DNA from 4 places in the Streptomyces sp. NPDC037273 genome. Region 2 is predicted to be linked to each of the others. Evidence: riboswitches for the same ligand, from Rfam matches in the RefSeq annotation. Region 2 holds a riboswitch; each other region holds the start of a gene.
The links. A riboswitch is a leader RNA that binds a small molecule or an ion and turns the genes downstream of it on or off. The one in region 2 is predicted to bind cobalamin.
Positions count from the first base shown of each region.

Region 1: linked by a shared signal. The riboswitch ahead of ACZ7G1_RS10560 (ribonucleoside-diphosphate reductase subunit alpha) and the one ahead of ACZ7G1_RS01765 (energy-coupling factor ABC transporter permease) in region 2 are both predicted to bind cobalamin.
Region 3: linked by a shared signal. The riboswitch ahead of ACZ7G1_RS32310 (cobalamin biosynthesis protein) and the one ahead of ACZ7G1_RS01765 (energy-coupling factor ABC transporter permease) in region 2 are both predicted to bind cobalamin.
Region 4: linked by a shared signal. The riboswitch ahead of cobN (cobaltochelatase subunit CobN) and the one ahead of ACZ7G1_RS01765 (energy-coupling factor ABC transporter permease) in region 2 are both predicted to bind cobalamin.

Region 1 is NZ_JBVJVO010000003.1:272,647-274,835, forward strand. It holds gene ACZ7G1_RS10560 (ribonucleoside-diphosphate reductase subunit alpha) at 1-1,458, opposite strand, end outside; cobalamin riboswitch at 1,590-1,749, opposite strand; gene ACZ7G1_RS10565 (GNAT family N-acetyltransferase) at 1,767-2,189, opposite strand, start outside.
Region 2 is NZ_JBVJVO010000001.1:398,179-400,367, forward strand. It holds gene cbiQ (cobalt ECF transporter T component CbiQ) at 1-148, opposite strand, end outside; gene ACZ7G1_RS01760 (energy-coupling factor ABC transporter substrate-binding protein) at 155-607, opposite strand; gene ACZ7G1_RS01765 (energy-coupling factor ABC transporter permease) at 628-1,326, opposite strand; cobalamin riboswitch at 1,355-1,587, opposite strand; gene ACZ7G1_RS01770 (PTS-dependent dihydroxyacetone kinase phosphotransferase subunit DhaM) at 1,672-2,058, opposite strand; gene dhaL (dihydroxyacetone kinase subunit DhaL) at 2,139-2,189, opposite strand, start outside.
Region 3 is NZ_JBVJVO010000016.1:133,992-136,180, reverse strand. It holds gene ACZ7G1_RS32320 (inorganic phosphate transporter) at 1-828, shown strand, start outside; gene ACZ7G1_RS32315 (hypothetical protein) at 845-1,066, shown strand; cobalamin riboswitch at 1,181-1,320, shown strand; gene ACZ7G1_RS32310 (cobalamin biosynthesis protein) at 1,356-2,189, shown strand, end outside.
Region 4 is NZ_JBVJVO010000006.1:417,470-419,658, reverse strand. It holds gene cobN (cobaltochelatase subunit CobN) at 1-1,179, opposite strand, end outside; cobalamin riboswitch at 1,226-1,351, opposite strand; gene ACZ7G1_RS19475 (cobalamin biosynthesis protein CobG) at 1,435-2,189, shown strand, end outside.

The sequences.
Region 1 (2,189 bases), on a different contig from region 2:
GTTGATGTCGACGACCCGGTCGAGGAAGGTGACGGCCGTGCGGACGGTCTCGTCCAGGCGGTCCCAGTCGATGTCCGAACCCACGACGAACGAGCCGAGGTTGACCGAGCCGAGGTTGCAGACCGCGGTCTCGCCGTCGTTCGTGACCTCGATGATCTCGGTGCAGAGGTTCGAGGAGTGCACGACCGAGCCCGGCTCGGCGGTCTGGTTGGCCGTGCGGTTCGAGGCGTCCTTGAAGGTCATCCAGCCGTTGCCGGTCTGCGCCAGGGTCCGCATCATGCGGCCGTACAGGTCGCGGGCCGGCATCGACTTGCGGGCCAGGCCCTTGGCCTCGGCGGCGCGGTAGGCGGCGTCGAACTCGTCGCCCCACAGGTCGACGAGCTCGGGCACGTCCGAGGGGGAGAACAGCGACCAGTCGGCGTCCGCGTTGACCCGGCGCATGAACTCGTCCGGGATCCAGTGCGCCAGGTTCAGGTTGTGCGTACGGCGCTGGTCCTCGCCCGTGTTGTCGCGGAGCTCAAGGAACTCCTCGATGTCGGCGTGCCAGGTCTCCAGGTAGACCGCGGCGGCGCCCTTGCGGCGGCCGCCCTGGTTCACGGCGGCGACGGAGGCGTCGAGGGTCTTCAGGAACGGGACGATGCCGTTCGAGTGGCCGTTGGTGCCGCGGATCAGCGAACCGCGGGCGCGGATGCGGGAGTAGGACAGCCCGATGCCGCCGGCGTGCTTCGAGAGGCGCGCGACCTGGTGGTAGCGGTCGTAGATGGAGTCCAGCTCGTCCTGGGGGGAGTCCAGGAGGTAGCAGGAGGACATCTGCGGGTGGCGGGTGCCCGAGTTGAAGAGCGTGGGGGAGGAGGGCAGGTAGTCCAGGCGGCTCATCAGGCCGTAGAGGGCCGCCACCTCGTCGAGCGCGCGGACGCTCTCGTCCTCCGCGAGGCCGCAGGCCACCCGGAGCATGAAGTGCTGGGGGGTCTCGATCACCTTGCGGGTGATCGGGTGGCGCAGCAGGTAGCGCGAGTAGAGGGTGCGCAGACCGAAGTAGCCGAAGCGGTCGTCGCCGGCGGCGTCGATCGTGGCGTCGAGGCGGTCGGCGTGCAGCGCGACGAAGTCGGCGGTGCGGTCGGCGATCAGGCCCTCGCGGTGACCGACGGCCACGGAGGCGGAGAAGGAGACCGCGCCCTGGCCGGCCGCCTCGTCGGCGATGGTGAGGGTCAGGAGCCGGGCGGCGAGCCGGGAGTACGCCGGGTCCTCGGCGATCAGGCCCGCGGCCGCCTCGGTGGCCAGCTCGCGCAGTTCCGCCTCGTCCGACGCGGCGCTGCGGCCGCGCAGCGCGGCGGCGGCGACCTTGCCGGGGTCGGTGTCGGGGAGATCGGCGGTGAGATCGGTCAGGGTCCGCAGCAGTACGGTGCCGGGTCCGTCGCTCTCGATCTCCGTGGCCGGATCGGCGGGCGCGATGGTCACGTGGGGGCTCTCCCTCGCTCGGCTCCTGGCCGCGGGCGGGGGAAGGCGGGCGAGGCATCCGTACGCGCGGATGCGCCGCGTCCACCGGCCCACTCCGCGAGGCCCGGACGTCAGTGACACCCGGAACGGACGGACCGGGTGCGCCGCCGGCAGGTCCTCGGACTCGCTCCGTACGAAACCGCACGAAGCACACCGTTGCGGGACAGTTCCGGATTCGCGCCGGATTTCCCTGCGTCGACAGCGAGGATGAGCATACATGTGGGGGGCGCCGCTGACGGCACCCCCCACATGTTGTGTCGGTCCGGGGGCTACAGCTCCAGGGCGTAGGTCCGCAGGGAGTGCTCGGGGATCGGCTGCCAGTCCCGTTCCGGCGTGCGGACGAAGCCCATCCGCTCGTAGATCCGGTGCGCCGAGACCATCTTGGCGTCCGTGGAGAGCACCAGGCGGGCGCAGTCGGGAAGGGCCCGCGCCCGGTCCGCACAGGCCCGTACGAGCGCCTCTCCGACGCCCCTGCCGCGGGCCTCCGGCGCGACCACGAGCATCCGGAACTCGGCCTCGCCGGGGACGGCGATGTCCGCCCAGGTGGTGCCGCCGGGGGCGAAGGTCACCCCGCCGATGATCCGGCCGTCCGCGTCGGCGGCGACCAGGACCTCGCTCTCGCGCGCCCGGCGCTCCGTGTCGCGCAGTACGGCCAGGTAGAAATCGTCCTCGCCGTGCAGCAGCAGCCCGTC
Region 2 (2,189 bases):
CCAGCGTCACCGCCGCCACCAGCACCGCCCCCGGCCACGGCGGCAGACACACCGCACACAACGTCAGCCCGAACCCGAGCAGCGCCTTCTCGGCCGGATGGCGAGAGCGCCAGCGACTGCTGTGCGCCGCCGCGTCGATCGGCAGCATGAACGCCTACGCCCCCGGCCCGCGGGTGTCACGACCGGCAGCGCGGTCGCCGTCGGCGGGCGCGTCGGGGCCGTCGGCCGCCGTCGTGGCGGAGCCGGGCCCCTCGGCCGGCACCTCACCCGCCCCATCCGCCTCAGCCGCCCCTCCGGCCTTCGCCGCCAGCGCCGTCCCCTGCCGCCGCCCGCGCCGCAGGCCGAAGTAGTACGCAAGGACCCCCGCGCCCAGCGCCGCCTGGAGGGCGAACAACGCGGACTCGATCTCGCCGGACGGCGGTTCGTACAGGGGGCTGAACCAGGGCTCGTAGTCGGGCTCGAGCTCGGTGATCGCGGTCTCGGCCTCCGCGTCGGAGCCGGTGAACGGGGCTTCCTTGTGGTCGCCCAGGCCGAGCACGAGCGGCAGGACCGCGAGCGCGACGACGACGAGCAGCAGCAGGCCGTTGATCTTCGCGTTGCGGCTGATCTTGCGGCTGATCTTGGGGCTCATCGGGTGGCCGCCTCGTCCTGGAGTTCCGTGCGCGGGCGGGGGAGCACGCCCAGGCGGGTCAGATCACCCTTGCTGGACTGGGTGAGGAGCCGCATCACGAGCACGGTGAGCAGGCCCTCGCTGACGGCGAGCGGAATCTGCGTCACCGCGAAGATCCCGCCGAACTTGGCGAGCGCGCCGGGCACGCCGCTGCCGGGGTCGGGGAAGGCGAGCGCCAGCTGCACGCTGGTGACGCAGTACGTGGAGAGGTCGGCGACGAACGCGCCGAAGAAGACGGCGACCATCAGGGGCGTACCGAACTTCCGCAGCAGCCGGTAGGTCCCGTAACCCGCCCAGGGCCCGACGATCGCCATCGAGAAGGCGTTCGCGCCGAGCGTGGTGAGGCCGCCGTGGGCGAGCAGCAGCGCCTGGAACAGCAGGGTGATCGTGCCGAGGACGGCCATGATCGGCGGCCGGAACAGGATCGCGCCCAGGCCCGTACCGGTCGGATGGGAGCAACTACCCGTCACCGAAGGCAACTTGAGCGCCGAGAGGACGAACGTGAAGGCGCCGGACGCGCCGAGCAGCAGGGTGGATTCGGGGTTCGACCGCACCTCGCGGGTCAGCGCGCGGACCCCGTGGACGACGAACGGGGCGGCCGCGACGCCCCAGGCGGCGGCGTGCGCAGGGGGAAGATACCCCTCGGCTATATGCATGGTCGGGAGACCTCTCCAGCACCTCGTGGATGGACAACGCACCCTGGCCGGTCTCCTGGCTGACGGTCATGCCGTCCGACTCCGCCTTCCCACACCCCGACGGTCTCCCGTCGCGGTCCAGTGGCTTCCCCGAGGGCGTTCCCGCGGGGGTGGAGCCGGACCTCCCGATCACAGTGGCGAGGGCCGCACCGGTACTTCACCGGTTTCCCGTACACCAAGGCCCTGCGACATTAGTGCGTTGACCAGGTACATCACAACACGGTCGCCACCCGGTGCGGCCTCTCCGTCACTCCGCGCACCCACCCCCGAGGCCCGTTCCCGGCGGTGTACGTACGCCTCCGCGCCTCATTCCTTGCGGTAGCCGTACGCCTCCGAAGCCGCCGCCACCACCGCCTCGATGTCCCCGCCGACACTCGCCGTCACCAGCGCCGCGACCGCCCCCTCGACGAACGGCGCGTCCACCAGACGCGCCCCTTCGGGCAGTTCGTCCCCCTCGGCCAGCAGGGCCTTCACGGTGAGCACGGCACTCCCCAGATCGACCAGGAGCGCCACCCCGGCCCCCCGGTCGACCTCCTTCGCCGCCTCCGCGATCAGCTCGGAACTCGTCCCGAGCCCCCCGTCGGCGGTCCCGCCCGCCGGCGCCACCGGCGCCAGCTCCCCACCGCCCGCGAGCCCCCGCGCCAACTCGGCCACCGCCCCCGCCACCGCCGCACTGTGCGACACGAGCACGATGCCGACATGCGCGGAACCGGCACCCGCCGGACCCCCGCGCGCCCCGCCCGCCTCCGGAGCCGTACAGCCGCCCTCCCCGCTCACGACACCCCCTCCGCGTCCGCGGTCTCCGCGAGCGTCGCGAACAGCAG
Region 3 (2,189 bases), on a different contig from region 2:
GGCATCGCCGCGATGCTGGGCACGAAGCTGACGTACAAGATCGGCGCCAAGACCGACGAGAAGCACACCGCCAAGGGCTACCGGGTCGGCCAGATCGCCTCCGCCGGCCTCGTCTCCCTCGCCCACGGCACCAACGACGCCCAGAAGACGATGGGCATCATCACCCTCGCCCTGGTCGCCGGCGGCACCCTCGCCCCGGGCTCCAACCCGCCGGTCTGGGTCATCGTGTCCGCGGGCCTGGCGATCGCGCTCGGCACCTACCTCGGCGGCTGGCGCATCATCCGCACCATGGGCAAGGGCCTCACGGACCTCCAGCCGCAGCAGGGCTTCGCCGCCCAGACCAGCGCGGCCACGGTCATCCTGGCCTCCTCCCACCTGGGCTTCTCCCTCTCCACCACGCACTCCGTCTCCGGTGCCGTGATGGGCGCGGGCCTGGGCCGCAAGGGCGGCGTCGTCCGCTGGTCGACGGCCACCCGCATGTTCGTCGCCTGGGGCCTGACCCTGCCGGCCGCCGGCCTGGTCGCCGCGGGAGCCGAGTACATCGCCCGCCAGGGCGACTGGGGCGTCTACACGGTCGCGGCCTTCCTGGTCGCCTCCTGCCTCGGCATCTGGCTGATCTCCCGCCGCCAGGTGGTCGACCACACCAACGTCAACGACGTCGAGGCCGAGGCCGAGGCCGACGGCGTGGTCACCACCGCGATCGCCGCCGTCACCCCGCCGCCGGCCGGCTCCGTCGCCGCCGTCGCGGACGAGGACCTCAAGACCACCATCCCCGCGCCGGTCCCCACGGACCCTGCCGCTCCCCCGGCCCCCGCCGCCGCGGTCTAAGGAACTGGAACCAAGCATGAAGATCGACTGGGCAGCCCTCGGCTCCGTCTTCGGAGTCAGCCTCGTGGCGACCGTCGCCCTGGTGGGCCTCTTCACCCTCGGCATCATCGGCCTCTCCAAGCAGGAGCAGGCCGCCGCCCAGGGCGGCTCCGCCGTCCTGGCCCGCACCGGCGCCTACGCCTGCTTCGCCCTGTGCCTGGCGGCCGTGGCGTACGGCATCTACCTGATCGTCGCCTGACGGTCCCCGGTTACCTCGGCCGGGCGGTCCGCACCTTCGGGAGCGGGCCGCCCGGCCGTCGTGTTTGTGGTGCTCCGCACAGTGACGCGACGCAGGTCAAGGGTGAGTTGACGGGTGTTCTCGGCCCGTGGTGGACTTCCGGGGCCATTACGGCGGCAGCAGAGGAAGCCCGGTGCGAATCCGGCGCGGTCCCGCCACTGTGACCGGATCCGAAGGGTCCGGGAGTCAGGAACTCTCGCCGCCGGTCACGTCGATCCAGGGCGCGGACCCTGAGTGAGGACATAGCGCCATGCCCGGCTGCAGCCGCAGCGTTTCCCGAGCCACCGGTGTCTTCGCGTACGGAGCGGCCCTCGGCCTCGCCGTCGACCGGCTCGTCGGCGATCCCCGCCGCGGCCATCCCGTCGCCGCGTTCGGCCGGGCGGCGGCCGGCGTCGAACGGGCCCTGTGGCACGACCACCGCGGCTGGGGAGCCCTCCACACGGCCGTCTGCGCCGGGACCACCGCCGCCGCCGGCGCCCTCGCCGCCCGTACGGTACGGGGCAGCCGCGCCGCCTCCGTCGCCCTGACCGCGGCCGCCGTCTGGGCCGTCGTCGGCGGGACGACCCTGGGGCGCGAGGCCCGCGCCATCGGCGGCGCGCTGGCCGCCGGGGACCTGGAGGTGGCGCGCGAGCGGCTGCCCCACCTCTGCGGGCGCGACCCGCACTCCCTCGACGGTCCCGCGATGGCCCGCGCGGTCGTCGAATCCGTCGCCGAGAACACCTCCGACGCGGTGGTCGGCGCCCTGTTCTGGGGCGCCGTCGCGGGCGTGCCGGGACTCGTCGGCTTCCGGGCCGTCAACACCCTGGACGCGATGGTCGGGCACAAGTCGCCGCGGCTGCGCCGCTTCGGCTGGGCCTCGGCCCGGCTCGACGACGTGGCCGGCTGGCCCGGGGCGCGCCTCACCGCCGCCCTGGCGACCGTCGCCGGCGGGAACCCGCGCGGGGCCGTACGGGCCTGGCGGGCGGACGCGGCGAAGCACCCCAGCCCCAACGCAGGACCCGTCGAGGCCTCCTTCGCGGGCTCCCTCGGCGTGCGGCTCGGCGGCACCCTCGCGTACGGCGGCCGGGTCGAGCACCGGCCCGTG
Region 4 (2,189 bases), on a different contig from region 2:
GATCAGCTCGTCGCCGTCGCCGGAGACCAGACCGGGCAGCTCGGCCTCGGGCCCGAAGTCGTAGCCCTCGGCGATCAGGCGGCGGAGCAGCGCGACCGCGGAGGCGGGGGTGTCGAGGCCGACCGCGTTGCCGATGCGGGAGTGCTTCGTCGGGTACGCGGAGAGGACGAGCGCCAGCTTCTTCTCGGCGTTCGGGATGTGGCGGAGCCGGGCGTGCCGGACGGCGATGCCGGCGACGCGGGCCGCGCGCTCGGCGTCGGCGACGTACGCGGGCAGGCCGTCGGCGTCGATCTCCTTGAAGGAGAACGGGACGGTGATGAGCCGGCCGTCGAACTCGGGCACGGCGACCTGGCTGGCGGCGTCGAGCGGCGACAGGCCCTCGTCGTTCTCCTCCCACGCCGAGCGCGAGCCGGTCAGGCACAGCGCCTGGAGGATCGGCACGTCGAGCGCGGCCAGCGCCCCCGCGTCCCACGCTTCTTCGTCGCCGCCGGCCTGCGCCTCGGCGGGCTTCGTGCCGCCGGCCGCGAGGACGGTCGTGACGATCGCGTCGGCGCCGCCGAGGGTGGCGACGAGCTCGGCCTCGGGGGCCCGCAGGGACGCCACGTACAGCGGCAGGGCCTGGGCGCCGGCGTCCTCGATCGCGTCGCAGAGGGCGCCGACGAAGGCGGTGTTCCCGCTCATGTGGTGGGCGCGGTAGTAGAGCACGGCCACCGTCGGGCCCTCGGTGCGGCGCGGGGTGCGCTCCAGCGGGCCCCAGGTGGGGGCGGCCGCCGGGGCCTCGAAGCCGTGGCCGGTGAGCAGGACGGTGTCGGAGAGGAAGCGGGCCAGCTGCTCCAGGTTCGCCGGGCCGCCGTGCGCCAGGTAGGCGTGGGCCTCGGTGGCGACGCCGACGGGGACGGTGGAGGCCTCCATCAGCTGGGCGTCGGGGGCCTGTTCGCCGCTGAGGACGACGACCGGCTTCCCGGCGGCGCGGATCGCGTCGATCCCCTCCTGCCAGGAGCGGAGCCCGCCGAGGAGGCGGACGACGACGAGTTCGGCCTCGTCGAGGAGGCCGGCGAGGTCGGCGAGGGGAAGGCGGGCCGGGTTGGCGAAGCGGTACTCCACCGGTCCGGTCGCGGCGGCGTTCGCCGCGCGGGCGCTGAGCAGGTCGGTGTCGGAGTGCGACAGCAGGAGCAGCATGGCGTGCGCAGGCCTTCCTCGGGGTTGTCCGCGCCCCGGGTGGTCGTATGGATGGCAGGAGTTCCTGACTCACCCGTGCCGGCTCGGCCGGTACGGGCTCACAGTGGCGGGACCGCGCCGGATTCTCACCGGGCTTCCTCCCCGGGGTCCTGGGACCCCATGCCGATCTGCATCCTAGATCGTGGCGCGGACAGGCCGAAGAGAGCCGGGGAGTCGGCCGGATCACACCCGGTGAGCGGCCCGTTCCCCGTGGGTATGCTCGCCGCCATGCCGCCCACCCCACCCTCGACGCCCGAGCGGAACGAACCCCCCGCAAGGGACCGTGGCGACGCCTGCCCCGGGGCGCTGCGCCTGCACGCCGCCGACGACGGCGGCCTGGCCCGACTGCGCCTCCCCGCAGGCAGACTGACCGCACGTCAGGTCGAGGCGCTGGCGGACGCGGCGGAGTCCCTGGGCGACGGGTCGGTCAGCATCACCTCCCGGGGCAACGCGGAGCTCCGCGGCCTCGCGGACGGCTGCGGCGCGGAGCTCGCCGCGCTGCTCGCGGACGCGGGCCTGCTGCCCTCGTCCACGCACGAGCGCGTCCGCAACATCGTCGTCTCCCCCGCCGCCGGCCTCGACGGACTCGGCGGTCCCGAGGTCCAGTTGTGGGCCAGGGAACTCGACGCCCTCCTCTGCGCCGAACCGTGGGCGGCAACGCTTTCCGGCCGTTTCCTCTTCGTCCTCGACGACGGGCGCGGGGACGTGGCCGGGCTCGGCGGAGATGTGACCTTGGTCGCAGTGGAGGGGGAGTCGGCGCTCCTGTACGTCGGCGGGCGGGCGTTCCGGGTCGCCGGAGCCGACGCCCCCCGCGCCGCGCTCGCCGCCGCCGGGGCCTTCCTGGACGCCGCACGCACGGCCGGAACCGGCGCCTGGCGGGTCGCGGAGCTCCCCGAGGGGTACGCCCCCGGCCTGGCGGACGCCCTCGACCGGGCGGGCATCACGGCGCAGCCCGTGACCCCGGCGGAATC